Regions from separate parts of the Peribacillus sp. P4_B1 genome, predicted to be linked through region 1. Evidence: riboswitches for the same ligand, from Rfam matches in the RefSeq annotation. Region 1 holds a riboswitch; each other region holds the start of a gene.
What was found. Region 1 has a riboswitch for thiamine pyrophosphate ahead of tenA (thiaminase II). Riboswitches for the same ligand answer to the same signal wherever they lie in the genome.
Positions count from the first base shown of each region.

Region 2: another riboswitch for thiamine pyrophosphate. It lies ahead of AC1DVK_RS11675 (ABC transporter substrate-binding protein); the one in region 1 lies ahead of tenA (thiaminase II).
Region 3: another riboswitch for thiamine pyrophosphate. It lies ahead of thiC (phosphomethylpyrimidine synthase ThiC); the one in region 1 lies ahead of tenA (thiaminase II).
Region 4: another riboswitch for thiamine pyrophosphate. It lies ahead of tenA (thiaminase II); the one in region 1 lies ahead of tenA (thiaminase II).

Region 1 is NZ_JBFUHM010000006.1:49,182-53,784, forward strand. It holds gene AC1DVK_RS04925 (MFS transporter) at 1-143, opposite strand, end outside; gene AC1DVK_RS04930 (DUF459 domain-containing protein) at 270-971, opposite strand; gene AC1DVK_RS04935 (GNAT family N-acetyltransferase) at 1,195-1,701, shown strand; gene AC1DVK_RS04940 (aspartyl-phosphate phosphatase Spo0E family protein) at 1,772-1,966, opposite strand; gene AC1DVK_RS04945 (Fur-regulated basic protein FbpA) at 2,218-2,406, opposite strand; SAM riboswitch class I at 2,583-2,687, opposite strand; TPP riboswitch at 2,847-2,951, shown strand; partial or broken gene tenA (thiaminase II) at 3,046-3,722, shown strand; gene thiW (energy coupling factor transporter S component ThiW) at 3,737-4,258, shown strand; gene thiD (bifunctional hydroxymethylpyrimidine kinase/phosphomethylpyrimidine kinase) at 4,227-4,603, shown strand, end outside.
Region 2 is NZ_JBFUHM010000016.1:89,819-94,421, forward strand. It holds gene rarD (EamA family transporter RarD) at 30-959, shown strand; gene AC1DVK_RS11670 (protein-glutamine gamma-glutamyltransferase) at 1,050-1,877, opposite strand; TPP riboswitch at 2,146-2,255, shown strand; gene AC1DVK_RS11675 (ABC transporter substrate-binding protein) at 2,389-3,393, shown strand; gene AC1DVK_RS11680 (thiamine-binding protein) at 3,405-3,689, shown strand; gene AC1DVK_RS11685 (ABC transporter permease) at 3,686-4,468, shown strand; gene AC1DVK_RS11690 (ABC transporter ATP-binding protein) at 4,452-4,603, shown strand, end outside.
Region 3 is NZ_JBFUHM010000008.1:107,237-111,839, reverse strand. It holds gene AC1DVK_RS06730 (PdaC/SigV domain-containing protein) at 1-44, opposite strand, end outside; gene AC1DVK_RS06725 (histidine phosphatase family protein) at 147-680, shown strand; gene AC1DVK_RS06720 (HAD family hydrolase) at 856-1,644, shown strand; TPP riboswitch at 1,760-1,874, shown strand; gene thiC (phosphomethylpyrimidine synthase ThiC) at 2,010-3,791, shown strand; gene AC1DVK_RS06710 (hypothetical protein) at 3,814-3,984, shown strand; gene AC1DVK_RS06705 (DUF3231 family protein) at 4,077-4,586, opposite strand.
Region 4 is NZ_JBFUHM010000013.1:9,601-14,203, forward strand. It holds gene AC1DVK_RS09670 (energy-coupling factor transporter transmembrane component T family protein) at 1-320, opposite strand, end outside; gene AC1DVK_RS09675 (ABC transporter ATP-binding protein) at 337-1,797, opposite strand; gene AC1DVK_RS09680 (ECF transporter S component) at 1,810-2,394, opposite strand; gene tenA (thiaminase II) at 2,408-3,091, opposite strand; TPP riboswitch at 3,228-3,356, opposite strand; gene AC1DVK_RS09690 (hypothetical protein) at 3,549-3,719, opposite strand; gene AC1DVK_RS09695 (NADH:flavin oxidoreductase) at 3,946-4,603, opposite strand, start outside.

The DNA of each region.
Region 1 (4,603 bases):
TTACGATCAAATAGTTTTCCAACAAATGGACGTGACAGTTTTATAAAGAGTGCGAAGATTACAAAGAAATAACTTGTAATAGATGTCATACCTAATGCCTCAGCATAAATAGGGATAAAAGTAAAATACGCCCGCATAAGCAAAAGTAAGAACAGCAGCCATTAAATCAATGGGAACAGTCTCAATCTCAAAAAAACCCGGATAAGGGACACTTTTTTATGTATGTCCGTTATCCGGGGTATAATTCAGCCTTCTGTGCATTTTTACTTTCATTTGAAATGATAACTTTCCAAAATCCGATTCGTAATGAGCTGATATCCCTTTTCATTGGGATGAATCTTATCACTGAAATACTCGGTTTTCTTTTTATTCTCAAAAAGATCATTTGTAGGAATGAATACCATCCTTTTATCCTTTTTCGATATTCCCATTATTGATTGGTTATAATCTTGGATGTGCTTTTCAAGTTTTTGATTATCTTTAATCGGATTATACAGTCCCACTACAAGTATATCCGCTTTATCGTTTGCCTTTATCAGTGTCGAAGTAATCTTATCAAGATGGTTGATATACTCCCGTTTACCCTCATCGATTTTTCGATCACTTATTTTCTTCAAGTCACCGCCGTTACTATTGATCAAGTCATTGGTTCCAATATAAACGATGAAAGTATCGGCTTTATCAAGTTTCGATTTAATGCGGTAATCATCAAGCTGATTCATGATCCCATCCGTTTCCTGACCTTTTATCCCGTAATTCCAAAAACTCACTTTTTGTTCCGATTCCGGATTATTCAATTCATCCTCCAGACCTTCTACATATCCCTCCCCGTCCTTATCCCCTTTTCCATAGGTTAACGAATCTCCAAAAGCCATTACCCTTTGCACATCTTTCGACTCCGAGGCCTGAAATTTATATGCAGCAAAACAAATAACTAGTACAATAATTAACAAACCTGCTACTTTTTTCATTGGTTTCTCCTTTTGTCTATTTACTATGAAGTATTTCATCATTTTAAATACCCAAAAATCTGTAGTTTTAACATACAAAAATGAATTGTCAGATAAATAGTAAAGAGTGTATGATAATATAAAACTTTCAATGGATTGGGCTTCATTCACCGGCCTTTATGTAAGCGGGATGATACCCTTTATTCTGGAGATTGAATATAAATGATAGATAGGAGTTTAAATGATGGCAGAGCACATAGAGTTTAGGGAGGCAGCACTTTCGGATTTACCCAGAATCGTTGAAATATATAATTCGACAATTGCTTCAAGAATGGTCACGGCAGATACGGAACCTGTATCCGTACAATCGAGGGTTAAATGGTTTGAGGAACATCATTCAGAAAGTCGACCACTATATATCATTACTATAGAAGGGCAAACTGCCGGATGGATGAGCTTTCAATCTTTCTATGGCCGGCCAGCTTATGATTCTACGGCCGAAATCAGCATTTATATCGATGATTATTTCCGGGGAAAAGGAATCGGACAAATTTCGATTCAAAAGGCAATTGAAGTGAGCCCTAAATTAGGGGTGAAGACTTTATTAGGTTTCATTTTTGCCCACAATATACCTAGCCTGAAGCTTTTTTCAAAATTCGGGTTTGAAAAATGGGCAAATTTGCCTCGAGTTGCAGAGCTCGATGGCATTGAAAGAGATTTGATTATACTTGGGAAACGTGTCGATAATTAAAATATTCATTTAAAAGCTATTGCCTTGAGCAGTAGCCTTTTTCAGATTAAACTAGGCCGAAATGGAGAATTTAGAAATACCTATATACTTTCTTAAGGGAAAAATATTCAGAATCTCTTTTATTTGTTAAAGCATTCAACAGCGTATCCAATTCTTGGCTTGCTTGAACAGTTAGAAGACTTGTTAAACCATAAATTGCCGCCAATTTAATCATTTCTTGTCTCTTCTCTTCTACTTTTTCCACAGTTACCTTCTGGCAAAGCATCAAGCCACCTCCCATTTATTCAATTTTTTTACACCTTCATCATAATGAAACTTATAGTTAAAATCAACTATTTATTTGAAATTAAATGTGTAATTTTACTGTTTAAATGTGACAAAAAGCCTATTTCATTTTCTAAATATGTATATATTGTGTCATCCCCTATATAAACACAAATAAAAAAAGCATCCACAAGTATAGACTGCGAATGCTTACATCATATCCCTTATCCCAAGATTATAGCCTATCGGATACTATGTCATCCATTCCGAAGGAGACTCGTTATTTGGTCTATTTATTACAATCTTATATTCATTTTCAAGTACTTTTAACGGGGCATCATAAAGGTGCCTTTCATCAGAGGTTTTGTATACTCCATTGGCCAATAACTCTTCAATAAGCATTGCCTTCCTCTGTTCAATCCTCTTAAATAATTCTGCCATGTAAATGGCTCCTTTCCTAGTCATCATAGAGCCCGCTTCTAGTTGAGCTAAACTGTATTAACCGGTTTGATTTCACCAAATTATATATACCTTTTCTAGTATGCCACTAAACGTTATTCCGCAAAAATAAAAGCCTCTTCTAATTCAAGAAGAGGCTTACAGTGTCCGTATGGCTCTTCTTATCTTCCAAGCAAATGCTTGTTGGATTTAGCACAGTTCCCAAAATGGGTCTGCTGCCGAGGTTTCTTTGGGCCAAGTCCCTCCACCTCTCTGGATAAGAATTCAATATATAAATGATGTAGAAATGATTTTATCCCAATAAACATCAAAAGTCAATTACCTGGTTCTTCCTTTTCCACTTGCCATAAATGGGTTTCCCCTTTCAAATGTGGGTTGCATTTTCTTGTCTTTCTGATATGATGTCAGTAATTACATACAATTCACACCACTAGGGGAGTCTTTTTTTAGACTGAGATGGAATTAGTTCCGGACCCTTTGAACCTGAACCGGCTCATACCGGCGGAGGGAAGTGGATGATATCGTCCATTTGCAGACTTTATCCATCTACCCCGTTCCGTATTCAGGAGCGGTTTTTTTTATGGATGTAAATAGGGGATCTATTCTAAAGGAGGATGAACAATGGAGAATACTAAATTAGAAACCTTCAGTGAAAGACTTCATGGACGGGCAAAAGAAATTTGGAAAAGGAACCATTCACATCCCTTTGTCCAGGCAATTGGAAACGGCACGCTACCTGAAAAGAAGTTTTCTTATTATTTGAAGCAGGACTATATCTATCTCATGGAATATTCCAAGCTTTTTGCTCTAGGTGTCATCAAAGCTCATAATATCGAAACCATGGCAAGATTTTCCAGTATTTTAAATGAAACTCTTCAAGTGGAAATGGATATGCTTCGGAATTCGGAATCAGTACCAAGGAATTGGAAGAAACAGAACCTACGCCTACCACTTTAGCCTATACGGGTTACATGCTAAATGCAGCTCAGCATGGGACTTTGGCAGACCTCATCGCTTGTCTCCTACCATGTGCTTGGGATTATTACGAAATCGGTTTGATATTAAAAAAACAAAATGGTGAAGCATTGGAAAACAACCGCTACGCAGATTGGATAAGGTCCTATTCATCTCCTGAATTCGGTGAGGCACACAAGTGGCTGATTGCTTTATTGGAAGAATTAACAAGAGGCATGCCTGAAAAGGAACTTCTGAGATTAGAAAAGCACTTTTTGGTGACTTCCCGATATGAATATTTATTCTGGGATATGGTTCAAAATGAACAGGATTGGCCACTGTAGGTATTGACATGATGATGAATCCAATCAAGAAAATGACGTTGACTGCCATGATCACGGGTATAACGACTCTGACCAGTTCAATTATTTTCATCCCTGTCGGATTTGCTAAAATCTTCCCGATACAGCATCTGGCAAATGTCCTGACAGCCGTTTTATTGGGACCTGCCTATTCGGTAACACAAGCTTTATTAGTTTCCATCATTAGAAACATGTCTGGTACCGGTTCAATTTTCGCCTTTCCTGGCAGCATGATAGGTGCACTATTGGCTGCCGTCCTTTATCGAAAAACACAAAGCTTGAAATTCGCCTGTCTAGGGGAAGTGATTGGGACCGGCATTCTCGGATCCCTATCCTGTTATCCACTTGCACTCCTCCTATTGGGGGAAAAAGCTGCTCTTTTTGGTTTTTTACCAGCTTTTATGCTTAGTTCATTCGCAGGTGCGCTTTTAGCTTTCATATTACTTAACATACTTCTAAAAAATAATTATATGAAGGGGATTTTTTATGAAAACAGCATTAACCATCGCAGGCTCTGATTCAGGGGGCGGTGCTGGAATACAAGCAGATTTAAAAACATTTTCTGCACATGGTGTCTTTGGAATGTCTGCCATTACAGCCGTTACTGCACAAAACACAATGGAAGTGCGTTCAGTTCAGGCCATCGAAACAGCTATCATCTCGGATCAAATTGCTGCCATCTTTGAGGATATTCATGTCGATGCAGTAAAAATAGGAATGCTTGGATCAAAAGAAATAGTGAAAACAGTCGCTGCGTCCATTAAAACCTACTTACCTTCCATCGTTATCCTTGACCCAGTCATGATTTCAAAAAGCGGCCACCATTTGCTAGACGAAAAAGCTGTCACTGCCTTAAAAATGGA
Region 2 (4,603 bases), on a different contig from region 1:
TAAAGGAATTAATGGAAAGAAGGCAGGTTATGAAAGTGGATGAACAAAAAGAAGGGGCGATCTATGCAGCCCTTTCTTATATGATGTGGGGAGTCGTGCCAATTTACTGGAAGTTCCTTCAGGGAGTCGGAGCTACAGAAATCTTGGCTCAGAGGGTATTATGGTCTTTCGTCTTCATGCTGGTTTTATTGATGTTCATGAAAAAACGACAAGCGTTTCTTGATTATGTCAAAAACATATTGGGAAATCCCAAACTCTTTGCGGCGTTACTAACGGCCTCACTGCTCGTTACAGCTAATTGGGGAGTGTTCATCTGGGCCGTTAACTCAGGACGGATCCTTGACACGAGCCTTGGATATTATATCAATCCGCTAGTCAGTGTACTATTGGGAGTGATAGTTTTAAAAGAAAAATTGAGCGGGGCACAGATCATGTCGTTCCTGCTTGCAGGAATCGGGGTCTTGATCCTAGGCATTCATTTCGGTACGATCCCGTGGGTCTCTCTTGTTTTGGCCATGACCTTTGGATTATACGGCCTGGCAAAAAAAATGATCAAAGCCGAATCGGCGATCGGGCTGACGCTCGAAACGATGATGGTAACGCCTCTTGCCCTGGGTTACCTGATATACTTGATGAACCAATCAGAAATGCAATTCTTTACAGCAGGAAGCACAAGCTTGCTGTTGGTGGGCGGTGGGATTGTCACGGCCTTGCCTCTTTTATATTTTGCAAAGGGGGCGGAGAAGATCCCGTTATCGATGCTTGGGATTTTTCAGTATATCGCTCCGACCTTATCCTTACTGATCGGGGTATTCGTCTATCACGAAAGTTTTACAAAAGCGCATCTTTTAGCCTTTTTGTTCATATGGTCAGCCTTGGCTGTTTATACACTATCCATTACGAAATGGGGCCAGGCAAGTGCACGCAGGTTTAAAGGCAAAGGGAACATCGGTGCGTGAATAAGAAAAAATGCTTGGTGGTTCCATCCCCAAGCATTTTTTTTGCCTATATTTAAAGAAACCGGTTTTACGGCAGGAGAATTGCTTGAGTCATGAAAGATAAATCTTCGGACCTATTTCAGAAACAATCAAATCAGATAGGCTGACAAGACCGTGAACGGGCTTTGCACGGGAGATAGTTGGTTGGAATTGTCTATAGTAGGAACTATCCAAGCTAATGATATGCTTTGTCAGGAATGCTGAGATGGCGGCATTCGGCTTTCTATTGCTATTTAGTTCATCGATGATACCCTGTGCATTGGTAATCCCGATCCCGTGGCCATAAAAGAGGTCTTCTCCTAATAATATTGCATTCTCACCTTGCCATTCAGGTGTTTCCTCATCGTGATCAGGGTTTTTGAAGTAAAGGCAATCCCCTGGTAAATAATCCGTTCCTTGATGAACATGAAGAGCCATATTCTTCGGAGGGCGCCAGTCATATAGAAATAGGCTTGAAAAAAGATAGTCGAAATTCCTAGGGCCGATTAAATCCAAAATGGCCTTTAAAAAAGTGACGACTATCGCTGTACCGCATTCGAAAGCGTAAAGCGTTCCATTCAAGAAAATGTCCAGGAGTGCAACATGAGGGGCAATCCCTGGCTGAAGGGTAAAAGTGCCATCCTTTGAAAGGCGCCAATATTGTTTATTGGATGCCGATTCCTCAAGTGTGGAAAATTCTGCATCACTTTTATCCAACGCAAAAGCTGCCTCGATGACTCGGTGCCTCAGTTGTATATCGAAATTAAGGTATCCAAAGCTCCGATATTCAAAAATGTTAGAATCTTCCGCTAGCAATTGGAGAATTTCAAGCGATTTAGCAGATGCTATACCTGGTTGGATGTGACTGACATCTAATAATTTGTGATTAATCTTTATCATGATCATATCCACCTTTTGCTTTTGAAATTAAGGGCTTATAAAACCAGTACACAAAAAATGTCCACAGGTTATGCTCATTATATGAATACCTGCAAGGAAATGACTCTTTGAACGTGTCAGGCACGTAAACGAGAATGATTGGAATGGCATGATGTTTTGCTAGATATCCTTTAACGCAAGGGAAACCTTTCCAATTGTTGAGAAGAAGCAAATTAGTATTCCTTTTTCTCCATGAATTGATATAATGGGAGAGAAAAGTTCATATGTGCGAGAAATGTAGGGGGGCCAGTACTGCTGGCTGAGATTGCGTCCTTTAGATGCTGACTCTTTGAACCTGATCTGGATGATGCCAGCGGAGGGAACATATTATTACTGACTTTCTGTTTTGTATGTTAAACGTCCGAATTCATCTTCGGGCGTTTTTTGTTTTTTACCGGTATTGGAATGGACCCTGGCGCCCCATTATGGTTTCGGCATATGGATCTTATATGATGTGTAGGAGGATAATAGTTTGAATAAATTCTTACCACTGTTAACTTCGTTGTTCCTTTTGGCTGGATGTGGGGCAGGCGGAACTAATGAAAAAGAAGAATCATCTAAAAAAGAAGGCAATAAAGAATTAAAAAAGGTATCGGTCGTGCTTGATTGGACACCGAATACAAACCATACAGGATTGTATGTAGCCAAGGAAAAAGGGTATTTCAAAGAACAAGGTCTGGATGTGGAAATTATCATGCCAGGCGAAGCTGGAGCTGATAAACTTGTGGCTTCAGGGAAATCTGAATTTGGCGTGAGCTACCAGGAGGGCATTACGCAGGCCCGCGTGCAAGGCGTACCGATTGTTTCGCTAGCTGCTGTCATCCAGCATAATACCTCTGGATTCGCTTCACCTGCGGCAAAAAACATTAAAACTCCCAAGGATTTTGAAGGGAAAACGTATGGTGGCTGGGGGTCTCCAGTTGAAAAGGCCATTATTGATTCACTTATGAAAAAAGAAAATGCCGATGTAAATAAAGTGGATATAGTGAATACAGGGGACACAGATTTTTTCACTTCAGTTAAAAGGGATATAGATTTCGCCTGGATTTATTATGGGTGGACAGGTATCGAGGCTGAGTTGCGGAATGAAAAGCTTAATATGGTTTACTTAACCGAATACTCTGATAAGCTTGATTACTATACGCCTGTTTTGACAACAAATGAAAAGATGATTAAAGAGGATCCTGAGACTGTTAAAGCATTCGTTCATGCAGCTTCGAAAGGGTACCAGTTTGCAATTAAGAATCCTGATGATGCAGCGGACATATTAATTAAGTCTGCACCTGATCTAGATCCAAAACTAGTGAAGAAAAGCCAGGAGTGGCTTGCAGATAAGTATCAGGATGATGCTCCGCGTTGGGGTGAACAAAAGCTTGAAATCTGGAAGAATTACAGTGATTGGATGAAGGAAAATAAGCTTCTTGAAGGTGATTTCAATCCTGAAAAGGCATTTACCAATGAATTTTTACCAAAATAGGAGGAAATACAATGGCCAATTCATTAATTAGTATACAAATCATTCCTAAAGGGGAAAATGTCATCCCCATGGTCGATGAAGCAATCAAGATCATTGATGAATCAGGTGTCAAGTATGAGGTTCACCCGCTAGAAACAACAATGGAGGGTGAGCTATCCGAGCTTTTTGCCGTGATAGAAAAAATGAATGTAAGAATGATTGAATTAGGCTCGCCGAATGTCATTTCCCAAGTGAAGATACTATATCAGCCAAGCGGGATTACGATGGATACGTTAACGGAGAAATATCGGGCATGATCAAAAGGGGAATTTGGAAGAAGGGGGCTCCCTTCTTTCTTTTATTATGTTTGCTGATAGTATGGGAGTCAATGACAGTCTTATTAAAGGTTGAAAAATGGCTGCTTCCCGCTCCATCAGCCATTTTCATTGAAGGAATTGAGTCGTCCCGTAATCTTTTTGGACACCTTATATCAACAACTGAGCTTGCGTTATCGGGTTTTCTTATTGGAAGCTGTATCGGGTTATTAATTGCTGCAATCTTACACCTATTTCCAGGTGTGAAGGACGCGGTTTATCCTCTGCTCATACTCTCGCAAAATATACCAATCATAGTTTTGGCACCGCTTTTAGTGATCTGGTTTGGCTTTGGCATGCTGCCTAAGTTAATTGTGATTTCACTCGTATGTTTTTTTCCGGTTGCGGTTGCTTCATTGGACGGTTTTCGCCAGACACCTTACGAACTTAAGCATTATTTCAAGATGATGGGAGCGGGGAAAAACCAGTTATTTTGGAAGCTGGAACTTCCCCACTCGATCCCGTTCATTTTCTCAGGCCTAAAAATTTCGGCCACCTATAGTATAATGGGTGCGGTTATTTCGGAATGGCTTGGGGCTAAATCGGGGATTGGTGTTTATATGACGCTCGCTTCCTCCGCGTTTCGGACAGATCGGGTGTTTGTTGCCATTTTCATCATTATGGGAATGAGCCTTCTCTTTTTTGGAATCATCACATTCCTGGAGAAATATTTAGTTTCATGGAAGAGAAAGGAGGGTGAAAGGGATGATGCTGGAAATTAAAGATGTCTCCTTTTCTTTCGATGGTAAACAGAATATTTTAGAGAATATGAATTTCCATGTAGATGATGGGGAATTTGTCACAATCCTAGGACCATCTGGCAGCGGTAAAAGTACGTTGTTCCACTTGATAGGCGG
Region 3 (4,603 bases), on a different contig from region 1:
AATGCGACAGCAAGGAAAATCTTAGTGAAATTCTTGAATAGCATTCAATTACCACCTTTGTATAATTTTTACATCACCTATTATATAAGTTGGTGGATCAAATAGAAAGTTAATTTTATAATTCAAAAGCTAAAGAGGAGAAAAAAATGAAAATTGGTTTAGTACGGCATTTTAAGGTGGCACATGAATTCCCTACTGGGAAATCTGTGACGGCGGATGATATGAAGCAATGGTTTGTGGACTATGATGCAGCGGATATTATTTATGGAACGACTTTACTTGGCGTGGAGGAATGGCAGGAATGTTATTGCAGTGATATGTCGAGAGCTGTCAAGACAGCGGAACATATTTATCCAGGTACGGTTCATCGGATGGAGGAGCTGCGGGAAATACCTTCTCCCCCTCTCAAAGGGAAGGTGAAGCTGCCGTTCATCCTTTGGGCCATCTGGATTCGCTGCTGCTCGCTGTTCAACAAGGAGACAAGGGCGGAAATTAAGATCGCCGAACGAAGGATCAATAAAGTATTGGATGAAGTTTTTGCAAAGGGGGAAAGGGATGTTCTGATCGTGAGTCATGCCGCCCTTATGGTTTATATGAGGAAAGAGCTGATACGACGGGGGTTCACCGGTCCAAAATTCAAGATTGCCGGTAATGGAAAGCTGTATGTATTCGAAAGATGATAAGTCAAAAATATAGGGTTTCCCGCCATAGAAGGTAAGTCTGGTATATTGAACATTTTGCTTAAGAAAGATGCAGGCCTTTTCCGATTAGTTATTCTTTTTCTTTTGGTTGTGGTTTATTATTGTAATAGTGTAATTTTTACGAATTCAATAATAGGGAAAGAGGTTGGACAATTTGGTGAAGGCAGTTTTTTTTGATTTAGATGATACATTACTATGGGATCAGAAAAGTGTAAAAGAGGCTTTTGTGGCCACATGTGAAGTGGCTAAGGAGAAATATGATTTAAATGTCGACGAGTTTGAAGAAGCGGTTCGGAAGGAAGCGCGTGAGCTTTATTCTTCTTACGATACTTATGGATTTACACAAATGATCGGAATCAACCCATTTGAAGGACTGTGGGGGAATTTTCAGGATGATCATGATGAATTCCGGAAGATGGCCGTGATTGCACCAAATTATCGGAAAGAAGCATGGACGAGAGGCTTGAAGGCATTAGGGATCGATGACCCGGCATTTGGGCTCGAACTGGCAGAACGTTTCCCTGCAGAGAGACGTAAAAAGCCATTTATTTATGAAGAATCATTCCGTGTGTTAGATGAATTAAAAGGGAAGTACAAAATGCTATTGTTGACAAACGGTTCTCCTGAACTCCAAAATACTAAACTTGAAATTACACCTGAACTAGTTCCTTATTTCGATCAAATCGTCATTTCTGGAGCTTTTGGACGAGGTAAACCGGATGCCTCCATTTTTGAGCATGCTTTGGAGAGCATGGAGCTTGATAAGGATGAAGTATTGATGGTCGGCGATAATTTAATGACGGATATCCTTGGAGCATCACGGGTAGGTATAAAGTCGGTTTGGATAAATCGCCATGATAAGGAACGGAATGAAGTGCTTCCAACCTATGAAATCAAGCATTTAGAGGAGCTTTTCCCAATCCTTGAGAGCCTGGAAAATTAATTGGTGATCCTTCTCCAAGTAACGAATTTGGAGAGGATGACCTAAAGTATTAGGACTTTCAAATTATATACAGAATGAAAAGGGTGATATATAGTTACCCTGTAATCAATTAAATTATTCAGACTAGGGGTGTCCAATAACAGTTGGGCTGAGAGAGAAGCGCTTATGCTTCTTAACCCTCAGGACCTGATCTGGTTCATACCAGCGTGGGGAAGTTAGAATCTACTAAACAATGACATTTCATTTGGTCATTGCTGTAGTCATACTAACGTTAGCCGGGTCTTAAATATGAGATCCGGTTTTTTCGTGCGAAATGGATTGGATTTTGTCCTTTTTAAATGAACTTAAAAAGGAGAAATGAAATCATGATGAGTAATTCAGTAAATGACATGAACGTTTCAATTATGTCCAGTTTTGCCGGGAGTAAAAAAGTGTATGTTGAGGGATCTAGACCTGATATTAAAGTACCTATGCGTGAAATTAAACTAAGTCCCACTACAGGTGCATTCGGTGAAGAGGAGAATCCGCCTTTGCGGGTTTATGACACAAGCGGTTCATATACGGATTCAGAATATCCCATTGATATTCATAAAGGCCTTGCCCCGATTAGACGCAATTGGGTCTTGGAACGTGAAGACGTTGAGGAGTATGAAGGACGTGAAATAAAACCCGAAGATAATGGGTATAAAAAAGTGGAGTCACAATCCAAAGCTGAAATTTTTCCGGGATTGAAAAGAAAGCCATTGCGTGCAATGAAAGGGAAAAACGTAACCCAGCTTCATTATGCCCGTAAAGGTATCATCACCCCAGAAATGGAGTTCATTTCAATCAGGGAAAATGTTGCCCCTGAGTTTGTAAGAGAAGAGGTAGCTAGCGGCAGGGCGATCATTCCGGCAAATATTAACCATCCTGAAAGTGAGCCAATGATCATCGGACGTAATTTTCATGTGAAAATAAATGCGAATATAGGAAACTCAGCTGTTAGTTCATCGATCGAAGATGAAGTGGAGAAAATGACTTGGGCTACACGTTGGGGAGCCGACAACATAATGGATTTATCCACCGGAAAGAATATTCACACGACCCGGGAATGGATTATCAGGAATTCACCAGTGCCAGTTGGGACGGTTCCGATATATCAAGCATTGGAAAAAGTGAATGGAGTCGCGGAAGATTTAAATTGGGAAGTTTTTCGGGATACATTAATCGAGCAGGCCGAGCAAGGTGTCGATTACTTCACCATACACGCTGGTGTGCTTTTGCGGTACATCCCTTTAACAGCAAAACGAGTTACGGGTATTGTTTCACGAGGGGGCTCCATCATGGCACAATGGTGCTTGGCCCACCACCAAGAAAGCTTCCTCTATACTCACTTTGAAGAGATTTGTGAAATCATGAAGGCATATGATGTTTCATTTTCATTAGGTGACGGCCTCCGTCCTGGATCCATTGCAGATGCAAACGATGAGGCGCAATTTGCTGAATTGGAAACACTGGGGGAACTGACGAAGATTGCTTGGAAGCACGATGTTCAAGTCATGGTAGAAGGACCGGGTCACGTACCGATGCATTTGATTAAAGAAAATATGGATAAGCAGCTGGAAGTCTGTCAAGAAGCTCCATTCTATACCTTAGGACCTTTAACAACGGATATAGCTCCTGGATACGATCATATTACTTCTGCGATTGGTGCTGCAATGATTGGATGGTTTGGAACTGCCATGCTATGTTATGTGACACCGAAAGAGCATTTGGGACTTCCGAATAAAGAGGATGTTCGAGTAGGGGTCATTACGTATAAAATTGCAGCCCACGCAGCTGACCTTGCAAAAGGCCATAAGGATGCACAAAAACGGGATGATGCCCTTTCGAAGGCTAGATTCGAATTTCGTTGGAGAGATCAGTTCAATCTTTCTCTCGACCCTGAAAGGGCGGTTGAATATCACGACGAAACTCTACCGGCTGAAGGTGCCAAAACAGCCCATTTCTGTTCAATGTGCGGACCTAAATTCTGCAGTATGAGAATCTCCCAGGACATCCGTGATTTGGCAAAAGAAAAGGGCCTGGGTTTTGAGTCGGTAATCGATGAAGGGCTTAAAGAAAAAGCGAATGAATTTAGGAAAACGGACGGAGAAATCTATCAATGACTCGGACGAGAGGGAGAATTCGATGAATCGGGTAATCCAGATAAAAGTTGAAATGAAACAGTTGGAAACTCAATTGGAACAGCTGAAAAGAGAGCTGAACATTTTTCGCGAGAATTGTAATCATGAATTTGTAAAAACTGAATATAGTCAACAATGTACAAAGTGCTACTTAATCGAAAGTCTGCAATGGTAGTGATTCCTTAATCGTCCTTTCGTTATCGGAATTAATCCCTTAATCATGTGAGGCATTCAATCATAAAGTCAACATGATTAAGGGATATTTCATTACAAACTTGTTTTATTAATATGAAGAGGGGGAGGGACCAGCCATCCTTTTTCCTTATTTAATCTTAGGAAATCAGCACCCAATACTGCTTTTTTTGCATGGAATTGTGCGAACATCACTGCGATATCTTCGCGGATGCATTGACCCATGATCTGGCTGCAAGCAACTAATCCTGCATTAATATCGATTGATACTGAAGCAGAGATTTCAGGATCTTGAAGACGTGCCCCAACGGGAATATCCTCTAAATTAGCTTTAGGCCTTTCAGGTGGTGATGGAGGCAGTCCTACGTTATTTTCTTTTAATAATAATTCAATTTGGTCATTTTCCTGTTTCCCTTGATTTATCACTTCTACAAGTAATTTATGCAGGTCCTTGTCACCAGTGTGATTGAGCATTGTTTGATGACATGCAATTAACCCTTTTGTTGTTGTTAGAAATGCCCATGTACCAAATACCTCTCCGTAATGCATAGGCTCTTCTTTTGGGTTTCCACTTAAAATTCCCATAACCATCCTCCTTGAAC
Region 4 (4,603 bases), on a different contig from region 1:
ACCAGTAATCCCCTCATGAAACTTTCTTCCGTAATCGATATAAGACCCCACTTAAACCAAAGTGTCTCACCTTTACCGAATAAAATCATTGCTAGAGAAGTGGATATAAAAATGAAACAAAAAGGGATTGACAAAAGTAAGATGCGTTTCATCGAATGCCCCGTAAAACACAAAAATAAGAATAAAACACCAATGGTCACATTCATCATATAATTCAGATCATGAATGAATAATGCCACAATGCATAAAACAAGCAATGCGCATAGTTTAAGGCTTGGATTAACCTTATGGAGCCATGTTTCTGCACTTGAAACATTCATCTACATGACACTCCTTTTAAAATGATAAAACTTTGGTCTCCATAAATCCGGATTGCGTGTTGACCTTTTCATCACTTATTACATTTCCGTCTTTAACCGTCCAGATCCTGGTTGCAAAGTTTCTCGAAATATGATCGTCATGAGTTACCATGATCACTGTTGTTCCGCGCCTTCGATATTCCTCAAACCATTCCAGTAATGCAAAGGTATTTTTCGAATCTTGGCCAAAGGTAGGCTCATCCAAGAGAATGATTTTTTTGTCTATGACGATAGAGGCAGCTACGCTTAAGCGACGCTTTTGACCCATTGATAATTGAAATGGATGTTTATCCCGATGGGCCTCTAGGCGGAACACTTCAAGCAATGATTGAACTCTCTCCATTATTTCTTGTTGTGGCCTTTTTCCAATTCGCAATGAATAAGCAATCTCTTCATATACAGAATTTGCAATGAACTGAAACTCAGGATTTTGAAAGACAAACGTCATATGATCGGTTAGATTTTTCATCCTTTTAATAGGGGCTCCCATTAATTCATACGTACCATTCGTTTTTATGAACTGCATCAGTGCATGCAAAAGAGTACTCTTTCCCGCGCCATTTTCTCCCCTGATTACAATCCATTCCCCTGAATGGACCATCAATTCTTCAACCTTGATTTTTTCCTCTTTATTCCGAAAACCGCTAAAGCCTTGCACATGCACTAAGGGTGAACCGTCTGCAAATTGTTGTTCCCGAATGGGGGCATTCTCTTGTATATATTCATCCCAAACACCAGGGAACCAAATTCCATGTTCTTTCATTTCCTTTTTATATAGTGAAAGGATGGTATCTCTTGGACCATCAGCCATGATTTCACCTTCACCGTTAAAAAGCACGATTCGTTCGATGAATTCTAAAACATGGTCGATTTTATGCTCGACGATAATTACCGTTTTGTCTCGACCGACTTCCTTCAACAAATCCCAGATTTCTTTAGTTCCTTCCGGATCAAGCATGGCGGTTGGTTCATCTAAAAATATCACTTCCGGTTCAAGGGCCAATACTGAAGCGATTGCCAGACGCTGTTTCATCCCGCCTGATAATGTTTCTATACTTGTATGGCCTAGGTTCAATCCTACTTTACGAATATGATTTTGGATTTTCTCATTCATTTCTTCTTTAGGGACGGAAAGGTTCTCAAGGACGAAGGCAATTTCCTCATCGGCAAATGGCATGCAAAACTGACTATCAGGGTCTTGAAAAACATATCCCCATGAAGAAGCGCATTTCAATTTCTCCGCTTTCATCGGGACTTCGATGGAATTCGGAATCAATCCGCTTAACACTTGCAAAAGAGTCGACTTACCACATCCTGATGGTCCCAACAATAGAACTTTTTCACCTTTATCAATCGAGACGGATAGGTCCTTGAAAATCAAAGACCCATCACCTGGAAATTTCATTCTTAACTTCTCAACAGAAACGATTGGTTTCATGGCCATCAACCTCTACTTTTGGTCCAGTTCTGCATAATCTTTACTTGAAACTGGACGAACTAGATTAGTTACTCCTGTTGCTTCCAGGACTTTAACTAGATAATAAGCAGTTACACCTGCAAAGAATATGGAACCCACAAACCTCGCTATCATGAATAACGATAAATTCCAAAGAGTGAGAGCACCTATTTCCCCGTAGGCAAAATCCATTATTACTGATGCAAGGCAGGAAGCTATCGCAGCTAAAACGGCCACCGGCATATTGAATTTTTTATATTTGAACGCCATGAATACCAGTTCAGCGAACAAACCTTGGACCACCCCATATAAGAGTACGGACAGCCCCCATGGTGAACCTAGAAAGAATTCACCTGAAGCTGCAGCTATCTCTGCCAGAAGTGCCACACCCGGTTTCCGTAAAATCAAAAAGGCGACGGGGCCAGCTATAAACCACATTCCATAAATAAGTTGATCTAGATGTAATCCTAATGGTTTAACGGAATAATAAATCGAACCCCAAAGGATATAAACGATTCCAAATGCTACGGAAATCACGATCGTGACTAATATATCCGTTAATTTCAATCCTTTTTTCATGTTTCAATCTCCTTTATACTTCTAGTATTTCCTTATGCACAGGCCATGTCTCTAAACGATAAGCCATTTCCCAAAATGAGTACTCATATTGGCTGCTAAGGATAAAATGCTCCTTCATTCTTTCCTTATCTTCATCTGTTACCTTTTCAGCAATCTCATCAAGCCTGGCAATTTGTTCTTCTACCAAAGAGCGGAACCACTCTCCGCCGTAAGCTGCTATCCATTCTTGATAAATCGGCTCTTCCGGTTTACACTCTTGCAGCTTTTCACCTATTTCATAATACAGCCAATAACATGGCAAGATAGCCGCAATAACGTCACCTAAATGTCCAGAATATGCCGCACGATACATATGGGAAGTGTAAGCATAGGCAGTCGGGGCAGGTTTGAAACTTTCCCGTTCTTCTTTGGTGATGCCTAATCTCTCAGAAAAATTTTCATGAAGCTTCAACTCCGCTTCATATGTTCCCTGTGCGTGGCCGGCAAGCCTGCTTGTTGTATGTAAATCTGTAGCCTTGACTGCTCCTAAAGCTTGAACTCTAGCAAAATGAGATAAATAATAGGCATCCTGCTTGACATAAAAACGAAAACACTCTATTGGCAATGTGCCATCTCCTATTCCTGCAACAAACGGGTGATTAAAGCTAGCTTCCCAAATATGATCAACTTCCTGGCGGATTTCCTCTGAAAACTTCATGTCCATTACCTCCAAATTCTATTTTTTTATGAATGATACGGATAAAAGCCTTTTATAACCCCTTTTTTTTGCAAATAAAAAACCACTTTCTTTAACGTAAAGAAAGTGGTTGTACTTGAAATAATACAGAAACGTATTTTCCCAGACCCCACTTCCCTACGCTGGTATAAACCAGATCAGGTTCTAAGGGTCTTAAAGTCATACTTTAATCTCAGCTTCTCAGGTAAAATCAGTTTTTACCTATAAAGCACCCCTAGTGGTACAAATTGTATATATATTTCATTTGCCTTTATATTAACACGATAAATCCAATTGTCAAACGTATTAGAAAAGTTTTCAATCAAAGATGTTCATTATTAATCTTTTGGATTACTAGTCTTTCAATCTTCTAATACGCTAAGGATGAAGAAAAGAGGATGCCGCAGCCCCCCATTCTCTATGGAATAATAAGATACTCTTATCCTCTTTTTTTAAGGCTGTTTTCACATACTTTGTTGCTATTTACCAGGTAGTGAGTTGTGGTTGATTTCCCCTCCAGATGCTCGCTTTCCGCGGGGCGGGCGGTGCTCCCGCAGGAGTCTCGCACTTCCGCTCCAATCAACCTTAAATAGTTTCGTTTTAAAAACAACAATCTTTACGAAAAGAGTCTTTTTTAAAGACAGACATAACAAAATATTATGCATCAAAGTATTGGATAGATTGGATCTCTTAATTTGAATTCATAGTTTTCGTCTACAGTCCCTACAACTTTATCGCTGTCATAAATCTCCATATGCTTCGCTGTGCGGCAATCGTATAGCACTTTTATCCATAAACTCCAGAATGTATCTTGTGTTAACTAATCAAACGGAGGCTTAATGAAGTGTTCTCACTGACTCAGATGTAAAGGGAACCAATTCAGCTGTTCGGCCGTCACGAATCTTGTTTACCCAAGCAGGATCAACCATTAATGCCCGACCCACGGCTACCAGATCAAATTCTTCACGTTCAAGCCTTTCGATTAACCCGTCGATCTTGGTATTTTTGGCACTCTTTCCTTCCGTAAAGTGACTCGTAAAATCGTTATCCAGACCGACCGATCCAACCGTAATCGTCGGTTTACCCGTCAGCTTTTTTGTCCATCCGGCGAGATTCAGATTGGAGCCTTCGAACTCAGGCTCCCAGAAACGGCGGGTCGAGCAGTGGAAAATATCGACGCCCGCATCGGAAAGTGGCGTCAGGAACCGTTCCAGCAGCGCCGGCGTTGCTGCCAGTTTCGCTGTAAAATCCGTCTGCTTCCATTGCGAGAACCGCAGCACAATCGGGAATTCCGGTCCGACGGCACGGCGGCAAGCTTCGATGACCTCGACCGCGAAGCGGGTGCGGGCAACCATGTCGCCGCCATAGCTGTCGGTACGCGGGTTCGTTTTCTCCCAGAAGAATTGGTCGATCAAATATCCATGCGCACCGTGAAGCTCAATGCCGTCGAAGCCAAGCCGCTTGGCTTCGAATGCTGCCTGCGCAAAGGCTTGA